Regions from separate parts of the Psychrosphaera aquimarina genome, predicted to be linked through region 1. Evidence: predicted binding sites of a transcription regulator. Region 1 holds the regulator's gene; each other region holds the start of a gene.
What was found. Region 1 encodes FNR, which switches genes on or off when oxygen is low (the NO sensors DNR and NnrR bind a similar motif). Its sites were predicted from a motif close to TTGATCTAGATCAA; they were not measured.
Positions count from the first base shown of each region.

Region 1 (8,204 bases):
GTTATATTTTTGTTTTGCTTCTAATGATGTTGCCATACTGCCTCTCAAATTAAACATCAATAAGAGTTATCGAATTGATATAAGTCGCGCATTATAATGTCCTTACATAAACAAAGAAACCGCTAATTTAAGTTAGCGGTTTCGTAAGTAACAATAATGGTCCTAGATTTGACTACACTTTAATTGGACTAATAAAGTCAGGTGGCTTTAATGCTAATAAATCACAGTTTAAATTATCGATAACGTGTTCTGCCGTATTACCTATTAAAGCTGCACTGATGCCGGTTCGTCCCACTGTGCCTATCACTACTAATTCAGCGTCCAAAGTACGTGCAATTTCTGGAATAACGTCTTCTGGTAATCCTTCAACTATGTGAGTCTTATTGTCGTCGATGTTAAAGTCTAAAGCCAATTTTGATAAAGATGTTTGATGATGATTTTTCATGTTTTCATTGTACTTAACAGTATCAAACTCTGGAATTTCAACCGCTATATTCATTGGCGTAGGTGGATAAGCATTAATCAGATGCGTGTCTGATTGTAATAAACCGGCCATAAAACATGCATGATTAATGATCTCATAATTTAACAACGCATGACTAGCATCGTCCGTTCCAGCACTCACCGCGGCGAGTACTTTACTGTTTTTAGGCCATGCATGATCTTTAACTAATAATACTGGGCAAGGGCACTTTCTTAATAAGTGCCAATCCGTTGGGGTAAAAATAACTGATTTTAACGAATCATGTTTGTGCGTGCTTTTAATAACTAAATCAAACTGGCCTTCAATCGCTGCACGGGTAATGCTTTCATATGGTCGATTATGCCAAACGACTTCCGTTGAGATATTAGTATTATTTTGTTTAGTTTGTTTTATTAATTCAATTAACCATTCTTTCTTATCTTCTAACACAGCATTTTGCATCACTGTACGTTCATCGCTGGATAACATAGTGGTCATTTCATAAGAAAAATCATAAATAGTTAAAAACACTGTAATGTCACAAGGATGTTTTTCTGACATTTCTAAAGCACGCGACAGTGCTTTGTGGTTATCTTCTGTGGGGTCAATTACTACTAATATTTTATTAAAGTGACTCATATTATTCACCTTCCATTTTTATGGGCACTTGCTAAGTGTAGTAAATTATTTGGATTTTGAAGCGGTTAATTGAATGATTTTATTCGTTTTTTATTAATTACTTTCTAGCCTTCTAAATTTCTCGACATTGTCAATTTCAATTAATTTACCATTAACTTGAATGAAACCCGCTTTTTGAAATTTACTAAAGATACGACTAACTGTTTCTACCGTTAATCCCAAATAATTACCAATTTCACCACGAGTCATGGTTAATCTGAAAGAGTGTTTTGATAATCCTCGTTGAGAGAAACGATCTGACAAAGAAGTAAGAAATATGGCTATCCGTTCCTCAGCAGATTTTTTATTCAACATCATAAACATATTTTGGTCAGCTGAAATTTCGTTGCTCATTAAACGGGTAAATTGATTACGTAATTTAGGCATTTTGACAGTGAGTTCATCCATTGTGGTATAGGGAATTTCACATACCATGGACGTTTCTAGGGATTGACAATAAGTTTGATGTTTTTGTGTTGCTAATGCATCAAACCCAATGACATCGCCAGGTAAATGGAAACCGGTAATTTGCTCGACACCTTGATCATCCACTAGGTAAGATTTGAAACTACCAGAACGAATTGCGTAAAGTGATTTAAATGTTTGTCCCGCTTCAACAATACAATCATTTTTATGAAATGGTTTTTTACGCTCAATCACATCATCTAGTTTACGTAATTCATTTTCGTCTAATGAAAAAGGGATACATAATTGATTTAAACTGCAATTTGCACAGTTCAGTGAAAAGTTACTAGAAGAGTTATTATTCAACATTAAAGACCTACAATACTTAGAGAAACATTATCCGATTGAACGCAAAATAAAACTGCCATAAAGCCATTATAATCACGCTAAATCCTAGTATAAACCTAACATAGCTATGGTTAAAAATACTATTTAATTTAGCATTTATTAACGTTAATCCGACTAAAGTAGGTAAGGTTCCAATACCGAATATAAACATGACTGAGAATCCAGTTAATGGTGAAGGTGATGTTATTGCTAAACTTAATGCAGTATAAACGAGTCCACATGGTAAAAATCCCCAAAACAAACCATACAACAAACATTTAAGTGGTGTATTTATTGGTAATATTTTAGATTTAATCGGATCAATAAAAGGTTGAAACCACTTACCAATAAACTCTGTTTTCAAAACAAAACTGTTAATGTTAGCAATATGCAGTCCTATTCCAAACATTAAAATTGACGATAAAAGGGTCAGGTATAACACGCCACCTTGAGTAATACTGACAACCGATTGGGCAAAAAAGTTAACTATTAAACCAATAAAGCCGTAACCAAAAATACGACCAATACTGATTAAAATCGAGTAGAGGAAAAATGATTTTTCTTTAGGGACTGAAAAACCCAATGCCATGGACAATGACCCACACATAGCAACACAATGACCACTTCCCAAAAAGCCCATTAGAAACGCAGGAATTAGATATTCAAAAGGGAACGACATTATAGTTTGTTATTGTGTTGATCGGAATTTGACGTTGTTTTATTTTGGTCATTAGATTGCAATTCATCGTCGTCCATTAAAATAGACAAACCTTGTTTCTCTAAATCTTCAAACTGTTCTGATTTTGTTGCCCAAAAAAAGCGATGACACCAACTATCACAAAGATAATTGCCACTGGTATTAGGTAATAAATAACATTCATTGGATGTTTACTTGACCTTTAATAAGCGTAATGAGTTCGTCACTACTAAAATGGAGCTCGCTGACATGCCAATTACTGCAATATATGGTGCAACGTAACCAAGCATAGCAACAGGTAATATAACGAGATTATAAATTAAGGACCAATATAAATTTGACTTAATCGTGGTTCTTGTTTGTTTGGCCGCGTTAATTAACGAGATTATTGAGTTCAAGTTGCCTTTTAAAATAATGATATCGGCGGCATATTTGGTTACATCCGCACCATCCCCCATAGCGACACTGACATCTGAAGCTGCAAATACAGGGGAGTCATTTATACCATCTCCAACCATAAGGACTAAATTAGTGGGGTCAACTTGTTGAATATCAGAAACGTATTGTGCTTTTTGATCCGGTAAACATCCCGTTTCGACTCTATCTAATTTTAATTGCTTACCAAGTAATTTAGCTTGCTCAGACGAGTCACCTGTTAACATAGTAAGCTGATAACCCGCGTTATTAAGTTGAGTTAATACTTCGATAGATTCTGATTTTAATTGGTCAGATACGTAAAACTCAGCAAGAATTTGACCTTGATAACAAACAAATACATTAGCATTTGATAGGTGCAAACTAGAACCAACACCACAAAATTGCGCGCTACCAACCTTTACGGTTTGACCTAAATATTCACCTTTAATACCGGAACCAACAACAGCAGAAATGTTAGTTAAGCTGTCTATCTGCAATTGAGTTTCAGGTTGTGTTCCATGCTCTAGCTCTACGGGAGCTTGTTCGAATAAAGTTTGATCAAATGCATTAGAAATAGGGTGTTCAGAGTGTTTTTGTAGACGAATGATGATAGCTTTCAACAAAACTACAGGCAAACCCAGTGATAATAAATTTGTTTGATGATAATAAGCTTGTTGTATCTCAAACCGTCCTTTAGTCAAAGTGCCCGTTTTATCAAAACACACATGAGTCAAATGACTTAATTTATCAAAGGCTAATGGATCTTTAATTAAAATACCTTGTTTATTCAGAGCTGAAATAACACAAGTATACGCGGTTGGGGTCGCTAAACTTAACGCACACGGACAAGTGGCAACTAAAACAGACAAACTTACCCAAAGGGCATCAACAGGCTCTACAAAGTACCAAATAACATAAGTGATCAAAGCCAGAATTAGCTGGCTGAAGACAAACCAATGGGCAATCTTATCAGCAAACTGGGTATAAACGGGTTTATGCCTAGCAAACTCTTCTTGTAAGTCACCAATTTTAGATAGGGTCGTTTTATCCCCCATAGCCGTCACTTCGACAGTTATAACACCATCATTATTAATACTGCCAGCCAAAACAGTATCGCCAGTTAATTTTGCTATAGGTTCAAACTCACCATTTAATACCGATTCGTTAACGCTGGTAACCCCATCTTGTATAACACCGTCAATCGCAATATTTTGTCCAGGCTTGATAAGTACAAGATCACCTAGTTTTATATTTTTTACCAATTCAACCATAGGTTCACCATTAACTATCTTATTGACAGTGACAGGTAAATTTTTATTTAAATTGGCGTTAGATAAAATGGCTTTACTTTTAGCCCTGAACTCTAAGTATTTACCAATCAATAACAAAAAGGTGAACATGGAAATACTTTCAAAAAATACTTCTCCTTGATCACCATTTAGTCCATTAACTAATAATTGATAAAAGCTGGCAAAAAAAGCACCGTAAATTGCAAATGCGACGGGGACATCCATATTTAACTTTTTAGCTTTGATAGAGTAATAAGAACCAAACAAAAAAGGTAAAGCAGAATAAAAAACCACAGGTACAGATAAAATCAAACTAAGCCATTTAAAATAGCCTACTTGGTGTGACTCCATATTATTAAACGCACCAAAGTACATAGCAAAAGCGATCATCATCACTTGCATAGTAAATAGGCCAGCCACACCTAGGCGTTTGATATATTGTTTTTCTTGAAATTTAAGTTTGTGTTCAGTGTCTGACACATTAAACGGGGAGGATGGATAACCCACTGCAGTTAATTTAGATAATATAGAAGACAAAGGCAAAGTAGGGTGTTGCCAAATAATCTCAGCCCTTTGGTTAATCGTATTCACGTTAACTTTGATAATGCCATTTAACGTAGTGAGGGATTGTTCAATTAACCATGCACAAGCTGCACAGTGGATATTATCAACAGAAAGGATTACTTTTCTTACATTTGGATCTTCAGTAACACTAGATATCTGTTCTAAAAATCCAATATCGTCATAAACCAAGAAGCGTTCATCGGTTACATTTTCCTCTGGTTTAGAGGCCATATCAGAACGGAACTGATAATACGTGCCTAAACCATTGTTATAAATATGCTCTGTAACCGATTTGCATCCCAAACAACAAACTTGAAAAGTTTGTCCATTAATATCCGCAGCAATCGGACTTTGATTTTTAGGTAAATCGTTACCACAATGGTAACAAGATGTAGTTTCCGCCATTTATTTTATAAAGCTATCCAAGTTGAATTTGGTAATGCGATATCTTTACGGATCTTCCAAGCGTTATCCATAGGAGCAATGATTATTTGCCATTTGCCAGCCATAATTGAATCAACGGAAGATGAAAGCGTGCCTTTGCCATTTGGTGTTAGGACTAAACTAAAATCTTGATCTGCCAAGGTAGAGTGAACAACATTAACTTTTAACGCAGTGTACGTTTGTGGAGATTTTAACTCAATTCGTTGTTCATCAATCTTTAAGCTTAAGCTTATACCTAGCTCTTTAGCGTTATTGTATAATGTAAGTTCTTGGTTGATTGCTTTGCCTTTTTTATAGTAATCATCAATCACCATATCTGGCTGGTTTTGATTAGTAATAATAATAGTGGCGATACCACCAATTACTGCGAGCATTGGGAAGGTTATGATTAACCAAACCCAAGGATTACGATACCAAATATCCGATTTCATATATTTCACCTACTAATAATTATCCAATACCATCACGTTTAATGGTATTACCGACTTATAAAGAAAGAAACTGAAGCAATGCCTTTTTTTATAAACCAATATGGTTTCGTATGTTTAACAAACTAATGGGAACATAAAAAAAGCCTCCGTAGAGGCTTCTTACAATATGAAGTATCTATTTGTTAGGATGTGATATCCGATAAACGTAACTTGATATAACGTGTACTTTATCTTCGCCTAAAACATCTTTCCAAGCAGGCATGACACCGGCACGACCGTTACGGATTGATTCTTCAACCGCACGTTTAGAGCCACCATATAACCAAATATTATCCGTTAAATTAGGCGCACCTGTCGCTAAACCATTAGCTATACCACCTTTACCATCTGCACCGTGACACGCAGCACAAAGAGCAAATTTAGCTTTACCAGCTTCAGCCATTTTGTCGTTAACTTTACGACCGGCTAATTTAAGTACGTACTGTGCAACTTCTTTAACACCTTGTTCACCGCCTAAAGCAGGTCCCCAAGCGGCCATTCCTGTTGCTACACGACCATGCATAAGTGTTTCTTTAATTTTTTCTGGCGTACCACCATATAACCAATCACTATCAGTTAGGTTAGGGAAGCCAGTAGAACCACGTGCATCTGAACCATGACATAAAGCACAGTTTTGAAGGTATAAACGTTGACCAACTTTAAATGGTTCTATTTCAAGCATACCTTGAGGTCTTTTGCCATCAGCATCTTCAACACATGCCGTCTCAGCATAAACTTCGCCGTTTTTTTCAAAACATAAACCATCAGAGTAAGCTAAATCTAAAATAGGTTTGTCAGCCATAGATTTGAACAGTGGTCCATAGATTTCATCTGCACGTTTGATCTCTTGATCTAACTGAACAAATTCACCTTCAGCAATAGATTTGGCTGATAAAGTACGAGACTCTTCTAGAGAAACAATACCTTGGTGTGAACTTTTCCAACCAGATAAACCTTCCCAATTCCCCATACCAGGCATAATGATTAAATAACCAATCGACCATAATAAGATGAAGTAGAACATATATGTCCACCACTTAGGTAAAGGGTTATTTAGCTCTTCTATACCATCAAACTCATGGCCCATAGACTCGCCTTCGCCGACGTGGGTATAGTTAGTAAGATTAATTGTGATAATCCAGAAACAACCGATGATAGAAATACTCGTTAGTATTATTACCCACCAATGCCAAAATTCAGTCATTACCATTTTTTTGCTCCTTTAAATTAGGATCTTTGTTTACTTCATCTTCTTCGAAAATAGATTGAGCTATATCGTCAAATTTACTCTTACTTTTTTTGTTGTAAGCCCAGTAAACAATTACCAAAAACAAAACCATTAAAATAAGCGTATAAACGCCTCGATACGTTCCGTAATCCATATTCATTACTTAAGATGCGTGCCAAGTTGTTGTAAATAAGCGATTAAAGCCTGCATTTCAGTTTTACCTTCAACGGCTGCTTTTGCGCCTGCTATATCTTCAGCTGAATACAATGGTATGTAGTTTCCAGCGTCGTCTTTATGGGTTTTGCCTTTTGTTAAAGTATTAAATACTTCAAACTTTTTGCCAATGATTTCGCCATCTAACACAGCTTCGTCTAACCATTTAAATGAAGGCATGTTGGATTGTGGTACAACCGAACGTGGATCCATTAAATGAGCATAATGCCAATCGTCACTATAACGTTGACCTACGCGAGCCAAATCAGGACCTGTACGTTTAGATCCCCAAAGGAAAGGGTGGTCCCATACAGATTCACCGGCAACTGAGTAATGACCATAACGTTCAACTTCAGCACGGAATGGACGGATCATCTGGCTGTGACAGTTATTACAACCTTCACGAATATAGATGTCACGGCCTTCCATTTCTAACGCTGTTAATGCACGCATGCCTTTAACCGGTTCTGTTGTATCTTTTTGAAACATCAAAGGCGTGATTTCTACTAGGGCACCAAAGCTAATTGCTACAACCGTTAGGATAGCCATTAACGTGATATTTTTTTCAATCTTCTCATGATGATTTGCCATATCTATAACTCTCCTTACGCTGCACTAACTTGTTTGCTTTCGCGAACGGTTTTAACTACGTTGTATACCATCACTAACATGCCAGCAACAACAAACACACCACCTAAGAAACGTACAAAGTAGAACGGGTAAGAGGCTTCTAAACTTTGAACAAAGCTATAAGTTAATGTTCCGTCAGAGTTAACCGCACGCCACATTAGACCTTGCATAACACCTGAGATCCACATAGCAACAATGTAAAGAACAACACCAACTGTGTGTAACCAGAAATGCGTATTAATTAGCTTAATGTCTGCCATTTCAGTTTTGCCATATAGGCGAGGGATAACATGATATAAAGCACCAATAGAAACCATGG
Region 1 covers NZ_JAWCUA010000001.1:388,451-396,654, forward strand. The annotation lists partial or broken gene RT723_RS01760 (tRNA 2-thiocytidine(32) synthetase TtcA) at 1-36, opposite strand, end outside; gene uspE (universal stress protein UspE) at 173-1,102, opposite strand; gene fnr (fumarate/nitrate reduction transcriptional regulator Fnr) at 1,196-1,915, opposite strand; gene RT723_RS01775 (sulfite exporter TauE/SafE family protein) at 1,932-2,612, opposite strand; partial or broken gene ccoS (cbb3-type cytochrome oxidase assembly protein CcoS) at 2,612-2,814, opposite strand; gene RT723_RS01790 (heavy metal translocating P-type ATPase) at 2,822-5,305, opposite strand; gene RT723_RS01795 (FixH family protein) at 5,311-5,775, opposite strand; gene RT723_RS01800 (c-type cytochrome) at 5,951-7,018, opposite strand; gene RT723_RS01805 (cbb3-type cytochrome oxidase subunit 3) at 7,011-7,196, opposite strand; gene ccoO (cytochrome-c oxidase, cbb3-type subunit II) at 7,202-7,846, opposite strand; gene ccoN (cytochrome-c oxidase, cbb3-type subunit I) at 7,861-8,204, opposite strand, start outside.

Region 2 (8,204 bases), on a different contig from region 1:
CACGATGGACATTGGTCAAAAAGCAGCAACTAATCCAGATGAAGTTGGCGCCGCATCGGTTGATTATCTAATGTACTCAGGTTACATAACCTTAGCTTATTATTGGGTGAAGATGGTGGCATGTGCACAACAAAAACTGGATGAAGGGACAGAAGAAAAAGACTTCTATTTAGCTAAGATACAAACCGGTCAGTTTTATTTTGACCGAATATTACCAAGAGCTAAAGGTCATGTTGCCTGTATCACCGCCGGCGCTGACAGCATGATGGCTATAGATTCAGAGCATTTTGTTTTTTAAATAAAAGACATAGAATAAATAATAAAGCCGCGTATTAAAGTATATTACGCGGCCTTATTTATCCTGTTAATAAACTCGTTATACTAAACGAAAAGCGATAACGGTTAATCAAGCTTAGGGAAGGTAATTGGCGGTTTTTCTATTGAAAAGCCAGCAGCATGAAAGTGGCCGCCGCCTCCAAATTTATTGGCAATTGCAGAAACATCAATACCGTCCTCGGCTGAACGTAAAGAGTAAATACGTTTATTTTCTGTTTCAAAATACATAGCCGCAAACGGATGACCTTGACATAACTCATTACCCAGATCACTAATAAGTGTGGTGGTATTAACACAAGGAACTAAATAACCACATAAGGTGATCATCTCTGGTGTTTTCTTCATTGCACGTTTAATTTCCATTTGTTGATAAGCTAAGATCGTTCTACCCTGCTCTATAATTGGCAAAACAGCTTCATCCGTTAACAACTCCCCCCAAGTTTCGAAACTCATTTCAATCAACTGCAAACCCGCTGAAAACTCTTTGCTATCCGGTAATTTCCATTGCCAAATATCACGGTCTTGAATATAAGCAATTAACTTAGGTACCGGTAAGTCTTTATTAAAATATTCCCACGCTAAATATGCGCCACTTTTACTCATGTCAAATTGGCAAAAATCCAAACCTTCCAATGCGGCTTGTGCGGTTTTGTGATGGTCGATAACAATTAACGAAGCTGCTTGTTCGTGCATCTTGATTAACGTTTCTCTAGAGTATGCAAAGTCAACAATGTAAACATGTTTTCCCGTAACATCAGGGGCATCGTCATCATGACGAGCCGGTAACCATTCATGTTCATCCTCACTGTGCTCTCGTTGCAAAAATACATTTACAGCCAATGCTGCACCAAACCCGTCTGGACAACTTTTATGATAAATACACAAGTGAGACATTAATATTCCTATATACAAAACTAACGATTTCAAGATCAAGGCTGCAATTCTGAAGTAAAACCTCGGCAACAGCCAGATAAAACCCTAATTATTTGTTATCTTGTTAAATTAAATATAATTATTTTTATAATTCAATAAGATCCACTTTGTCATCTTTAACGTATAACATAACTATACAATCGTATTTGCTATCAATATTGTAAATTTATTAGGATCTGTTTTGAGAAAATTAACGTTATCCACATTTTTGACTTTATGCTCATTGCCATTACTCGCAAGCGTAACTACACCAGAAGATGCTGAAGATAAAATAACAACATCTAAAGATTCTGCTTTACCTGCAATTCCTCAAGCCACTCGCCCACCTGAACGAATTCGGGTTATTGGCAGTCGAGACTCTGGACTGGAGCTAAGTTCAGAAAAGATTTTAAAAGTGCCAGGTGCTGGCAATGACCCAATTAGAGCAATTGAAAGTTTACCTGGCGTTGTATTAGCCAACGGATTTGCGCCAGCAGTACGTGGCAGCTCACCAAACGACATGTATTATCAAACCGACGGAGTGCCTGTTGGTTATGTTTTTCATAATGATAGCTATAGCAGCTTTCATCCTAATCTAATTAAAAGCTTTGAGTTAAAAACCGGTGCTTGGGAGTCTAGTTTTTCAGACTCAATTGGTGGTGTTATCGATACCACTTTACGAGACCCTGAAATTACTGAATTTAATGGTGTTGCTGATTTTAGTTTTTTACGTGCAGGCATTTTAGTTGAGTCAAAACTAACTGACACCTCGGCCTTTTATTTGGCAGCTAGACAAAGTTTAATCCATATATATTTGGATGCATTACTCGACGAGGAAGACTTTGAATTTACTCAAGCGCCAATTAACAATGATTATCAATTTAAATACATTAATTATATAGATGACAATAATAAAATTGTTGTGCAAGCAACTGGCGCAAATGATGATGTAGGCCTGTTGTTTTCGGATGACTCAACGGAAGTAAAACAAAACCCAGAATTAACGGGTGGTATTGGATTTGAAACCTATTACGACAACCAAAGCATTGTTTGGACAAACGAATCTGGCTACGGTCAAACTCAAGTCTATTTAAACAGACTGGTACGTAACTCAGACTTTTTTGTTGGACAAATCATTGAGCTCGACGCGATTACTACCGACACTATGTTCAAAGCAATCAATACTCAACTTGTTGGTGAAGGCACGTTAAACTCCGGTTTTGAGCTAAGACAGCAAAACATTGATTATCAAGTTAAAGGCAAAAGCTCTCCTTGTAATAATGAATTTGAAGTCTGTGCTCCATCTTATTATTCCCCCACCGTTTCTGAAGACGCTGAGATTGATATTAATTTTATCAATGTATTTGCCGACTATGATTTAGATTTAACCGACACTGTCATGTTACGTGTAGGTGGTGCAGTTAATAACAATGACTTTAATGACGAAACCATTGCGGAACCAAGAGTCATGCTTAAATGGCAAGCACTTGACGAGTACCTATTTAAGTTCTCCTATGGTCAACACCACCAATGGTTCAGACAGTATAAGTACCTATCAGAAACATTTGGTAGTTTGAATTTAGAACAGGTTAAATCACAACACTATGTCATTGGCGTTGAATACGAAGGTTATTCTGACTGGGCATGGCGTATCGAAACATACTACAAAGATATGGAAGATCTGATTGTAAGTAATCCAGCTAATCAAGTTACTGCCTTGACTGATGCATCTGTTAGCAACGATTTAGCGCAGGCAGATAATTATTTAAATGCGGGGGCGGGTACCGCTTACGGTGTTGAATTTTTGTTAAATAAAGCGATTTCTAATAACTGGTATGGTTGGTTAAGCATTGCGTACAGTAAAACAGAACGAACCAATCAACTGACTGGTGAAAAACTCAATTATGAGTTTGATAAACCTTGGATTATCAACTTAGTCAGTAATTATGAATTTAACGATAGATGGCAACTAGGTGGTCGCTGGCGTTTTCAAAGCGGATCATTATACACCCCGATAAATGGCGCAACACCAATCTACCCTTTAGTTGATAATATGCCAGATAGCAGCCAACCTCCTATATTTTACGATCCAAATGAAGGGGCGATTAATTCACAGCGCTTAGATGATTTTCACCGCTTAGATATACGTTTAGATTACAAAACTCAGTGGTGGGGAAAAGACACAAATGTGTATTTCGAAATCCTCAATGCTTACGGCAAACAAAGCTTATCTGGTTATGAATATAACGAAGATTATTCTGAAAAAGAGCCTGAGTATCAATTCCCAGAATCCCCAATTCCATCCATCGGTATTCAAATTGAGTTTTAATGACTTAACTTAAACAAACAAATAACACTTATCTAAGGCTAGTTTACCTAGCCTTTTTAATACCTGCCTAAAAATTGTATATGCCTAGTTCTAAGTTAAATTTCATCCGTAATAAATAGAGTAAATATTTAAGATAAAACTTGATCTAGGTCAATTTAAGTTTTAAAGTTTCAGAAATTACTGAAACTTCAGAAGAGTCGATATGTTATTAAGTCCAAAGTTAGAAACGTTTGTAATGCATTGTGGCGAAATGGGTAGTCGTTGGGGCTTTAACCGTACCGTTGGACAAATGATCGGATTGATCATTGTCAGCGAACATCCTGTCAGTGCAAATGATTTAGCCGAATCTTTAAATATTTCCCGTGGCAATGTCAGCATGGGAATTAAAGAGTTACAGTCTTGGCGTTTAATCCAAGTGCAGCATATTCAAGGTGATAGAAAAGACTATTATGCGCCAGCTGGCAGTATATGGGATTTAGCGACTCGTGTGTTTGAAGAACGCCGTAAACGAGAAATGGACCCAACATTATCTTTATTACGCTCAAGTATTTTGGACCAACCCGCCAATCAACAAGAAATTTACGCCCAAGAGAAAATGCATGAAATTCACGACTTGCTTGAATCTGTAACGATGTGGGCAAGTGAATTACAAAACATGAGTCCAGATAAATTAAAAACCTTAATGAAGCTAGGTGCCGGCGTTGGCAAAGTATTAGACATGAAAGATAAATTTCTGAAATCTGGTAACAATTAATTATCGAACTCCCTATTAATTAACTCGCAGTACGAGGCCCAAATGTTAGACACTTTGATGTTATCTCGGATCCAATTTGCCACTAATATCAGTTTTCATATTTTATTTCCAACCATCACCATTGCCCTGTGCTGGTTTTTACTGTTTTTTAAAATTCGTTTTGATCAAACAGGTGACCCAATTTGGATGCGAGCCTATCGATTTTGGGTCAAAATTTTTGCTTTAACTTTTGCATTAGGTGTTGTGAGTGGCATTACCATGTCGTTCCAATTTGGCACTAACTGGCCAGGTTTTATGGAAACAGTAGGGAATATCGCGGGGCCATTATTAGGTTACGAAGTATTAACGGCCTTTTTCTTAGAAGCGACTTTTTTGGGTATCATGTTATTTGGCATCAAACGAGTCCCTCCTAAGATACATACACTAGCTACCGCGATTGTTGCTTTAGGTACAACCCTTTCTGCCTTTTGGATACTGTCGTTAAATTCATGGATGCACACACCTACCGGTTATGAAATGAGAGACGGTGTTGCCTTTCCTGTTGACTGGTTTGCCATCATCTTTAACCCGTCCTTCCCTTATCGTTTTTTCCATATGCTAATTGCATCAGCAATCACCGCTTCATTTTTAATTGCGGGCATCAGTGCATATCGATTATTACGTGGAGACAACAAACGAGCGCCTAAATTAACATTAAAGGTAGCGTTAACCGCCGCTATGTTACTTACCCCGCTACAAGCTTTTGTCGGTGATTTACATGGGTTAAATACTTTAGAACATCAACCACAAAAAATTGCGGCCATGGAAGGAGTCTGGGAAACAGAACAAGGCGCTCCACTGTTATTATTTGCCATTCCAGATGAAGAGACCCGCAGTAATCATTTTGAAATTGGTGTGCCCTACATGGCTAGTTTAATACTAACTCATGATATGAATGGTGAAATTAAAGGGCTTAATGAATTTGTAGGCAAACACCCGCCAGTTAAACCAGTTTTTTATTCATTCAGAATTATGGTTGGTTTGGGGTTGTTCATGTTACTAACCGCTTGGGTTGCTCGTCTCACTTTATTCAACAGAAATGAACTGCCAGCATGGATGTTAAAAGTACTCGTAGCTTTAAGTTTCTCTGGTTGGGTTGCCACTTTAGCCGGTTGGTACGTTACTGAAATTGGCCGACAACCTTACCTCGTTACCGACATATTAACCGTGAAACAAGCGGCTACCGACATCGCATCATCAAATGTCGCAATATCTTTGGCCTTATATTCCATTGTGTATATCGGTCTATTGTATGCGTATTTACACACTATTTTTGTGATGGCTCGTAGAGCGGTTGAAATCGAAGAAATAAGCGACAATGAAATGAACAAATCAACACTAAACACATTGGAGAATAACCATGTTTGATCAAAACACACTGGCGGTGATCTTCGTTGGGTTAATGGGATTATCGGTATTAATGTATGCCATATTAGATGGTTATGATCTAGGCGTTGGAATGTTAATACCAACTGATAATAGTGAACACGCTGATATCATGGTGGCATCCATAGGGCCTTTCTGGGATGCCAACGAAACTTGGTTAGTGTTAGCGGTTGGATTGTTATTAATTGCCTTCCCAGCTGCGCACAGTTTCACGCTTAAAGCCCTTTATTTGCCAGCAACCTTTATGTTAATTGGCCTTATTCTGCGTGGTGTTGCCTTTGATTTTAGAGCTAAAGCGTCATTTAGCCATCAACCAACATGGAACAAAATATTTAAGTTAGGTTCGTTAATTGCTTCATTAACACAAGGTTATATGTTGGGTATGTACGTAAACGGATTTGATACATCAATAACAGGTTATTTATTCGCAACCCTTAGTGCTATTGGAGTGAGCTCGGCTTACTGCTTTATTGGGGCAACGTGGTTGGTTATGAAAACCGAAGGGGAATTACAGCTTAAATCGATAAAGGTGGCGCAACGCACACTTATCATCGCATTTATAGGCATTGCTGCAGTATCCGCTACCAACTTACTATTTAATCCCGACATTTATGTAAAATGGTTTACTTTCCCTAACATCCTATTTTTGATGCCTATACCTATTGTATGTGCTGCCTTATTTACATTGGCTTTTGTTTTATTAAGGCGTTTACAAAACAATCCAGAACACGGCGCAGGTTTACCCTTTTTCCTTTGCATTTTAATTTTCACATTAAGCTTTGCTGGATTAGGTTTTAGTTTCTTCCCTTATATAGTGCCAAATCAATTAACTATTTGGCAGGCCGTGGCTGCGCCAGAATCCCTTAACTTCTTGTTATATGGCGCAATCGTCGTGGTCCCAACGATCTTAATGTATACCGCTTATTCATATCGAGTTTTCTGGGGTAAGGTACAAGAGTTACGGTATTATTAATGTCATCAACTTTTATTCCCCCTAAACCTTAAATGGGGTATATCAGTTAAAAGTAATAATCATGTCACCTCAGCATAAATGATTGAGGTGACATGACGTAAATAAAATGACCGATAAATAATAACAACAGACCTAAAGTTATAATTGACTTTTATCCCTCGCTAACGAATGCTGATGTTTTAATTGAACTGAAACTACATTCGTTATGATCTTAAATTCTATTCGACTTACCTTACTTTCCTCATTATTGGCATCAGTTACTTTTTCCGTTAGAGCCGATACATTATCTGACTTAAAAAATGTATTAACTAACTTACATGATGATGGCGTATTAGCTGTTGAGTACACCTCCAAATACACACAAAACCGTGGTAAGCAGTCTGATTTAAAAACCAAAAAAGGGTTTATCACATTATCTGCAAGTTATAACGAAAAAGGCTTACAGGTAGCGTATAACAAAGAAATACTCGATAAAGTCGCACAAGAAGAAACACTCAAAGAACAAGATGAAAACGCCGACACGCCTACGTTAAATGCCATGTACCGCGTAGAGAGTTCAGATTTATTAGAGATGATGTCCGCAGCCCCATCATTATTACGTTTTATTAATAAAGCTAAGTTTAAGACGGAAAAACAAGTTCAGTATCAAGATACACAAGCCAGAGAACTTATGTTTGATATGCCATTGGAAAGCATCATCACAGACCAAGAAACCCGAGACCATGTTGACGACTTTAAAGGGCAGTTCCGTTTGCTCGTCAACAGCAACAATATCCCCATTGAAAGCGAATTGACCTTCACCGGCAGTGGCAGTGCTTATGTTTTTTTTAGCATAAAACTCGCGCAAACAATTACCAATCAATATCAACTCTTGGGCAGTAGACTGGTTAATACAGGGCAATCTTATAGCAGAAAACAATCATCTACTTTTGGACAGTCTGATTCAAATGGCGAAAAAAAATTAACTATCATAACTGATAATAAAAATGAATTTGAAAGGAAGAGTTTAACCTGTAAGTTATGATTTTGGAGTATATCAATTATGGGCAATTACTGATTTATCCTATAAAATTCCGTTATCATTTTAACTATTTATAAAAAGTTAATTTACAGAGGAAAGGTTTAAATATGCAGTCCAAATCTAGCCAGTCACAAGGGTTATTACTTTTTAAATTAACTCAATTGCAAAATTTTGCATTAGGTACTTTGAAGATACAAGAAATTGTTCCTTATCAAGCGCTTACTCAAATACCTAAATCAAACCCTCATGTACTTGGGGCGGTACACATTAGAGGCAAATCCATTGCGGTTATCGACATGGCCGCTGCCGTTGGTTACCCTCCCATTTTAGAAGCCGATAGAGACTCTGCGGTTATTTTAATTACTGATTGTAGCCGTATAACGGTTGGTTTTTTAATAAGAAAAGTAGAACGTATTATTGAATGTAATTGGAAAAGTATTGAGCCTCCGCCTCA
Region 2 covers NZ_JAWCUA010000007.1:418,370-426,573, forward strand. The annotation lists gene RT723_RS08480 (acyl-CoA dehydrogenase C-terminal domain-containing protein) at 1-298, shown strand, start outside; gene RT723_RS08485 (DHHA1 domain-containing protein) at 403-1,230, opposite strand; gene RT723_RS08490 (TonB-dependent receptor plug domain-containing protein) at 1,451-3,577, shown strand; gene RT723_RS08495 (GbsR/MarR family transcriptional regulator) at 3,780-4,331, shown strand; gene RT723_RS08500 (cytochrome ubiquinol oxidase subunit I) at 4,374-5,738, shown strand; gene cydB (cytochrome d ubiquinol oxidase subunit II) at 5,731-6,729, shown strand; gene RT723_RS08510 (hypothetical protein) at 6,935-7,753, shown strand; gene RT723_RS08515 (chemotaxis protein) at 7,858-8,204, shown strand, end outside.
Region 2: RT723_RS08495 (GbsR/MarR family transcriptional regulator) is a predicted target of FNR. The motif match lies at 3,718-3,731, and genes of this name have one in related genera.

Region 3 (8,204 bases), 200 kb from region 1:
TCAAGGTAATCAATCACAGCAACGCGATTGCCGGTGTTGAACATAGTTATAAATGTATCTGACACGACTGTTTGCGCTTTAACCACCAATGTACAACTTGTGATCAACAGAAAAAGTAAACGTTTTAACATAGTTATCTCAAAATTATTGATGTGCAAATACCTAATATTAATCATTTTTGTCTAACATCTGTTTTCAACAATCTACGACCGTGTTTTAGTGCAGGTAAAATTAATATTAAATATTTTATAGGAGGAACAACAAGTTATCAGTTGTTACAATAAGAAACAATGGATTTAAAAAAGGAAAAATCTTGCAATGCTAAGGCTTAAACTATGTTTTAATAATGCTTACAGGTACAATACAGCAAACCAATAAATAGGAACGAACTTGAGTTTTTCTTTTGAAACGACCTTCCAACTAAATAAAGCTTTTTATCACGAATGTTTTGAACAATCTGCAAATAAAACAACCGGCTTAAAAGCCTATAGTAAAGCCTTAGTATTGTTGATCTTAGGGTTTGCCACTTCCGCTATCGGCCAGTTAGGTCACCTTTCTATGTTTATTATTGTTCTCTCGATTGTTGAAGCCATGAGTGTGTATTGGCAACAAACTTGGTGGGTATGGCGTCAACTGATCGCAAAAGAGTCAAACTCAGAAGTAAGTTTAACTATAGATGATGAAGGGATTAAAACGAACACCCCTTACCATCAATTAACATTAACTTGGTCTATAATTCATCAAATAACCTTGACGGAAAAAGGCTGTATTTTTCATTACGATAAAGGACGATACTATTTAAGTTTTTCTCACCTTAATGATGAAGCCGTTAATTTTGTAAAAACCCATATCAACTAGGTGAATTATAAACACCCACACTTTGTAGCCAATTAAATGCTTCTTGCAAGTCATCACAAAAGCGGCTTTCTACATTCGTTAATACCTCATGACTTGCTTCTAAAAACATTCTTTGAATTGATAAGCTACAAATTACAGCTTCATATTTTTGGTTATTCTGGTTCGCCCATTCATTTAACTCATCTATTTTTTCCCACATATCAGGTGTGGATAATTCCCATTGAGATAGGTCGACAAGGCAAGCCCAGGGTTTATCTTTTATCGTTTTAACCAGTTCTTTATATTCTTTACACATACGTACCACGGTTTCCGTATTCCAAGCATCAAAACACTTAACCACCAATGTTTGATCAATAACTTCCATTTGAAACGAACCATGTTCTATCATAAAAATTGCCATTAAATGACCGTAACTTATTATATAAGTTAACTTATTACGATTTTAAATCAACTAAAGCTGTGCTTAAAAAGTAAATATTTAACGAACGTCACGCTAAAATGTTTATTGTCGCAGCCCATTTGTCACACAGGCAGGTTAAATCATCAATTAGCTTATCTCGTTTTTGTTCGTTTACTGTTAGCTCTAAACTTTGACCATTGGCGATAATATATTGGCATTCATACAATGAATATAAACAAGAAAAATACACTTCGGTTCTCTTCGCATTTAAAAATTGGGTTGGAGATCTTGCTTAACATGTAATGATCCATTATTGCCTGTTCACCGACAAAGTGGATTTTTAATGATTAGTAACGTTTGAGCTTTGACAAATTGTATCGCTCGATATACTGCCTTTCGTTATTTGCAAGTAAGCGGTATAAGGTAAAATTAGCGTATCTGCCGGTAGGCTGAAAAATATATCCCAGAACATGATGGCACTTCCTTGACCTCCATTCCCTTTCAAGATCATACACAAGTCCAATGCCACGCCAGAGTATACTCTTGGGATAGAACACTCATTACGACAAACGTCTTGTTTTAGCTCTTCTGGCGCAGACCAGTCAGATGACACTGTATATATGGTACTGCACCCTTGTAGGGTCAACGTTAATCAAGCTAATAAAACCAAAGTGAATTTCAAATTGCTGTCCTTCAAGATATAAATAATGAACTGGCATCTAGTTTTTATTCCAGCTTAAGCCAATGGATAATTGATTTACTTGATGTAACTCTGACGCAGTCAAAACGCCATAAAGCCTCGGGTAAGGCCAACCATAACCCCATCTAAATTTCGTGGGTAAATACGGTGTTCCTCCCACTCTAACCCCAGCCAGCATTAATGCCGCTATTTCAGGCTCACCAACATTAGAGACACATGTTTTTGGTGCATTATCTGAGTCTAAACGCGCTTGGTACGTGCCGCCTTTCCAATAATCAAAATCATGTTTTTGGCAGCAAGAAAGCCACAAATTTATCTATTTAAATGTCCCGTCTGAAAATGCACTACATCCATCACTGGTAAATGGTTTTAACGTATCTGCGGATATTGAAAAAGGCAAAATTGTGAGTGAAATTAGGTAAATCGATATTTTCATAAATTCAATATGCCCCCTAGTTTTCATCGCAGTATATTGATTTATTAATCGGTTGTATCACCATCAGTTTCAGATGCATTGGCTTCAGATGCATCTGTTGATTCTGGACTTTTTAATTTTTGTAACCGTTTTTCTTCTTTCTTTTTCTTTTTTGCTAATTCTTTCTGGCGCTTTTCAAAAGCATAATTTGGTTTAGCCACAGGTAAGCTCCCTTAAGATAACGATACTATTCAAGCTTTAGAATACGGTATTTTCTCTGTAATTGCGCAATTCATTAACCGCCATTTTAACAAACACCGTAAACCGTAAGTTTAGGTCATTAATTAAGCGCTCACTGCTTCACATTAACTCGAAAGAATTGGCGTGTACCTTTGTAGCAATTCAGACGACCATGCTTACGAAGCCAACTATTACTGTTGAGCAGCCTTAAATACCATATGAGTCTTGTGCCATTTTATATGTCATCTCACCTTTTTCTGCTTCCTAGACAACTGAAAATTTAAAAACGACGGTATAACTTTTTTGTGTCCCATTTGTTATTTAATTTATAGCTCTCACCGATATAGCGATTGAAAAGTGTCGACGATATTTAGGACGGTTCAGCAAAAAAAGCGAAACTATTTAACAGTTTCGCTTTTTTAATGGTCTAGCTAGTGACAAGACTACACTTTAATTAACGTAACATCGCATTTAGCATAGTTAGCCACACCATTGGCCGTAGAGCCAATAAGGGCTTGAATCCCTTTTTTAGAGTGCGTGCCAAGGATAATTAAATCCGCATTTTTCTTTTCAGCCAACAAACAAATTTGTTCATAAGCTTTACCAAATTTCACCGAGACATTCTTCAATGGAATATCCAACGCTGCCGCTTTTGATTCGATTGAAGGTAATGCGTTTTCTTTTAATTCTTTTTGGTAATCTTTTGGAAGCAAAGAGTATGAAATGATGTGAGTAACGAGCAACTTAGCGTTACAAACTTGTGCAAATTCCTTCGCTTTGGCAAGTACACTTGCGCCCTCTTCACTGTCTTCTATTGCACAAAGAATGGTTTTATACATAGGGATTCCTTAGATTTATTAGTATGTGTAACGTATTTTATAAGTATAAACTACCACTGGTGTAGGCCATTAACAATCGCTTTCAATTTGTAACTTCCGTTGCTGCAAATTCTATTGACGTACATCAATATAATCAAAAAAAGTAACCTAAAGCGCGCAAAGCCGATGTCGGTAATTTTAATATGTTTATTGCAAAACGTAATCAAAGTATTTCCTGTGTTCTACCCCAGCTAAATTGGAATTTATTTTGTTTGGGTGTTTGTATTCACGCCAACTCGCGACATTACGGCCTACATTTAATTTTGGAAATTCAGCGCCATCTTTTGGCGTTAACCCCAAAAACTGACTGATTTTTAATAAGCTATCTTGCTCACTTACATCAACAGTTAAAAAATCATCACGTTTTTTAAAATATGAAAGTACTTCCTTTTCATGACGCTTATAACAATCCGTTAATTGAGCTTGACTCAAGGGTAAATCCACCGAAAAGGTATGATGAAAACTGCGCTTTAAAATAGGATGGAACACTCCCGTTTTGGGATCTAAACGGGGAGCCATTTTACCCAGTAACATAGTAATGGAAGGCAGCCATTTATCTAACTCTCTGGTTAAATAAATAAACTTGGAATTGGGAAATAATTGATCTAAATGTTTGTAGTCACTAAAACAGGGTGCATCCGAAATAGCGTCCGCCATTTCAAACGCCTTTTTGGTAAATGCGGTATGCGCCACCGACAACCCCATCTCTAATAATGCAACACTGATGCTGGTGGTGCCTGTCCTAGGTAAGCCAATTATAAATATCTTAGACATCGGATATCACTCACATTTAAAAGGCCGACAGTATACTTGAACTGAAAAACAGATGGTGAAATAAATAGTCAACAATACAACTAATAACTGATCAATTGATAATATGAAGAATCTATTAAGATTGACTTGACTAACGAGAAAATTTATCCAAACTGCACGGGTTCAAATCAGCCTAAACGTTATAAAAAGAGTGTTATGAAAACAGAAGTGAGTTACCGTTTCTCTTCAGCCCAAGTTGCGAATCGTTTTTTACATGAATTAAAAAATTGGCATGTTGCGCAAGTATCTACTCGTTTGTTCAAAGGAGATGATAGCGTCAATGTGTCTTATGAATATGATCAACGTGGATTTGATAATACCTTATCAGAACTTGATAATTTAGCGGAACAATATGGTGGTAAAGAAGTTTAGCGGTTAGATTTATTACCGCTTATATTTCAATAAAACTATTCAAACCTCGTTTAAGGATTTACTTTCCAAATTTTATCTGAAGACTCTAGATACTCTGATAAAGCCGCAGAGCCATACCATGGGTAAAGTTCGGCTTTAAGATATTTCTCTTTGATGGCGGGATCGGTTTCTAGTAATAAATTAGCCTCATCAATTGAGCTAACATCTAAAATAAATATACCTCTAAAATCATTATTATTTTTACCAAAGGGCCCGGCAACTATCAGCTTCTTTTGGTCTACGAGTTTATTTATATTCTTCATGTGACCAACAAACGCATTGCTTCTCATCTCTTTATTGATTGATGTATTCTCACCAGTTTTCAATATAACCAAGATATAACTTTTCATTCCATAATCATCTGCGCCTAACTTTTCTGCTAACTCAGGATCATAATTAGGATTTGAAATTTGGGATAAAGAGTAAGACGTTAAAGGCGCAAACAACAATATTAAAGCAGTGAAGAAGGTAAATTTCATTGTATTTATTCTCATTAAATATTCGTCCAATTATCAGTCAAGGTGAGCATATTTGGAGTTTTCTCTCCTAATATGAACCATTAATTGTTTAAGTAAGGTAAGAAGTAATCATAAACATTATTTATACATTTAATTACGTTAATCTCCAATCCACGTTATTTTGTATAAATCACGACGTCTGTCTAAGTAGTTTTTAACCGAGCCTTCATTTTTTAATTGATCCAACTTGGTTAAATCAAGATCGACAATCAAGGTCATTTCTGTATTTGGTGTGGTTTCCGCCATAATCGCATCATGCGGAAATGAGAAGTCTGACGGTGAAAAAACAACGGATTGTGCATATTGTATATCGGCCCCATCGACTTTTGGTAAGTTGCCCACACTGCCTGCCGTGATCACATAACATTCATTTTCAATCGCTCTAGCGTGAGCACAGTGACGTACTCTTAAGTAAGCATTTTTTGTGTCCGTCCAAAATGGCACAAATAACATTTGCATGCCTTTCTCAGACTGTAATCTGGCGAGTTCTGGGAACTCAACGTCATAACAAATAAGAATACCTATTCGGCCAAAGTCAGTATCAAACACATTAAGTCCATTACCGCCTTTCATGATCCACGCCCTTTTCTCATAAGGGGTTGGGTGTAATTTATATTGCGACTCTAACGTTCCGTCACGGCGACACAAGTAAGCTACATTATATAAATCACCGTCTTCCATCACAGGCATAGAACCCGCAATAATATTTATATTGTAACTGACTGCCAATTTGGAAATCGCATCTAAAATTTCGCCTGAATATTCAGCCAGAGCCTTAATCGAATCAAATGAGTTATCATGTTCATCAATACCCATTAATGGCGCATTAAAAAACTCTGGCAACAAAGCAAGATCACATTGATAGTCTGATAACGCGTCAACAAAAAACTCTACTTGCTGGATTAACTCTTCAACTGAGTTTAAAGAACGCATTTGCCATTGCACACAACCAATTCGCGCCGAAGTTTTGGTCGCGCCGATCAATGGGGTTTTTTGGTCGTCATAATAAAGATTGGTCCATTCAAGTAAGGTGGCATACCCTTTTGATTCTTTATCTTCTGGTAAATAGGCGGTTAATACCCGTTTTACCTCAAAATCATTGGATAGCTGAAAAGTTAAAATTGGATCATATATCTCACGTTTTTTTACTTGTTCTATGTATTTTTGTGGTGAGAGTTCATGCGCATAATTTTTATAATTAGGAATTCGTCCACCAGCAATAATAGACTTAAGGTTTAAGCTTTGGCATAACTCTTTACGAGCTTCATATAAACGTCTGCCAAGACGCATACTGCGATAATCAAGCGAAACACAAACCTCAATTCCGTAGAGCACATCACCAAGCGGATCATGCGTTGTCAGGTATGCATCACCGGTAATTTGATCATAGGTGTGATGGTCGCCAAACTTGTCATAATCCACTATCAATGAAAATGCAGCGGCGACAATTTTACCGTGATCTTCAATGCAAATTTGCCCTTCTGGGAAAACAGCTAATTGAGCTTTAAATTGTTTTTCCGGCCAAGCGCCGCCTAAGTTTGGATATACCTCATCCATCATCACTTTTAAGTCGGCGTAATCTTCTTTAACTAAATGACGTAGTGCTAATTTATGTTCGGATTCATCGGTATAAATATTTTCACTCATTACTTATTTTACTCATAATTTCTGGGGGTAAATTGGGTTTAACGTATTCAGCTCAACTTTACCTATTCAATTTGATATAGGCTTATTGTCGTTGCCGATTTTATTTGCCATTAAGATGGCTATAAAAACGGCCACCAATTGAATTAAAAGCGCAGGGATTATAAAAAATAAATCAACTCGGATGTTGGTGTTTGATGGCAATGATAGTTCAGTCAATAACCATAAACCGCCAAATACCAAGAGTGATTTATATAAGTACTTTTCTAATTTCAGTTTAAATTCTGGCGATTGCCAAATACTGAATACAAGAGTAGCTATTGATAATACAGGTAAGAATAAAAGACTAAAAAATGAAATTAAATATAGAGTACGCCAAGGTTGAGTATCCAAATCTGTGGGTATTCCGATAACAGCATTACAACCACTTAAGAAACCTAAACATATAATTATGAGTAATAATTTCATCTTGTATTCCTTTTCTAGATAAACCATAAGCTAGATTATAACAATGTTCATAATTTAACTTTAATAGAAACTAAAGCAACATTTTTTGTTTTCGTATGAATTCAGTTTTACTCCGAAAATTTAGTAAATAAGGCTATTTGAACCTTTATGTATTTTCTGATGTTATTTTTATCAGACGATCAAGTTTGAGATATTTTGCTTAATCTCAGTGATAACAGAAAGACGTATGACCTAAATCATGCTTTAGTTATATATATTTGTTACCTTAGCAGCGCACAATAAACCTTCCATAGTATTGGCTTACGAGCTCAATTGAAGTCACAAGAAAACAATTGATACTGCGACATACCTCCCCAAATAATAAATGAATTAATACATGGCAAAGACACAATTGTTTTTAACCCGTTAAAAAATTTAACCAATCAATTTGATAAATTAGTTAATGGTAGATTATGGGTTAATGTTTTAATCGCTCTAGGTTTAAGGGGGATTGTGGAATGCACCAGAGCATAAGCTAATTAACACTAAATAAGGTTTAACCCCGATTTTGAAATTAAAGTGGGTGTTCTGGTTATTTTTATAGTTATCATTTCAATTTATTTATTGAATTATATATAAAAAGTTTGAGTTTCGAGTGGGTGGCCTTTGAATTTATTAAGTGCAAATTCTAATATTGCCCTTTTAGCCACCTTTTTGCTGTTAGTTTTTCAAGCTTCCTTCTGTATTTCTTGGGCGAAAATTCTTTAGTATTCCCTTTCATAACTTCAAAAATATCTTCTGATATTATTGCACCAATGGCATGAATTGTTTCGTGCCGACTCAAGCCTTGCCTTGTAAGTTTTGCAAACGTTTCAGGTAT
Region 3 covers NZ_JAWCUA010000001.1:589,444-597,647, forward strand. The annotation lists gene RT723_RS02690 (serine hydrolase domain-containing protein) at 1-131, opposite strand, end outside; gene RT723_RS02695 (hypothetical protein) at 391-858, shown strand; gene RT723_RS02700 (hypothetical protein) at 851-1,258, opposite strand; gene RT723_RS02705 (YceK/YidQ family lipoprotein) at 1,599-1,871, opposite strand; gene RT723_RS02710 (hypothetical protein) at 1,978-2,268, opposite strand; gene RT723_RS02715 (hypothetical protein) at 2,439-2,594, opposite strand; gene RT723_RS02720 (universal stress protein) at 3,057-3,452, opposite strand; gene RT723_RS02725 (sulfotransferase family protein) at 3,639-4,265, opposite strand; gene RT723_RS02730 (hypothetical protein) at 4,461-4,676, shown strand; gene RT723_RS02735 (YciI family protein) at 4,727-5,194, opposite strand; gene RT723_RS02740 (carbon-nitrogen hydrolase family protein) at 5,333-6,880, opposite strand; gene RT723_RS02745 (hypothetical protein) at 6,947-7,345, opposite strand; gene RT723_RS02750 (hypothetical protein) at 8,013-8,204, opposite strand, start outside.
Region 3: RT723_RS02720 (universal stress protein) is a predicted target of FNR. The motif match lies at 3,567-3,580, and genes of this name have one in related genera.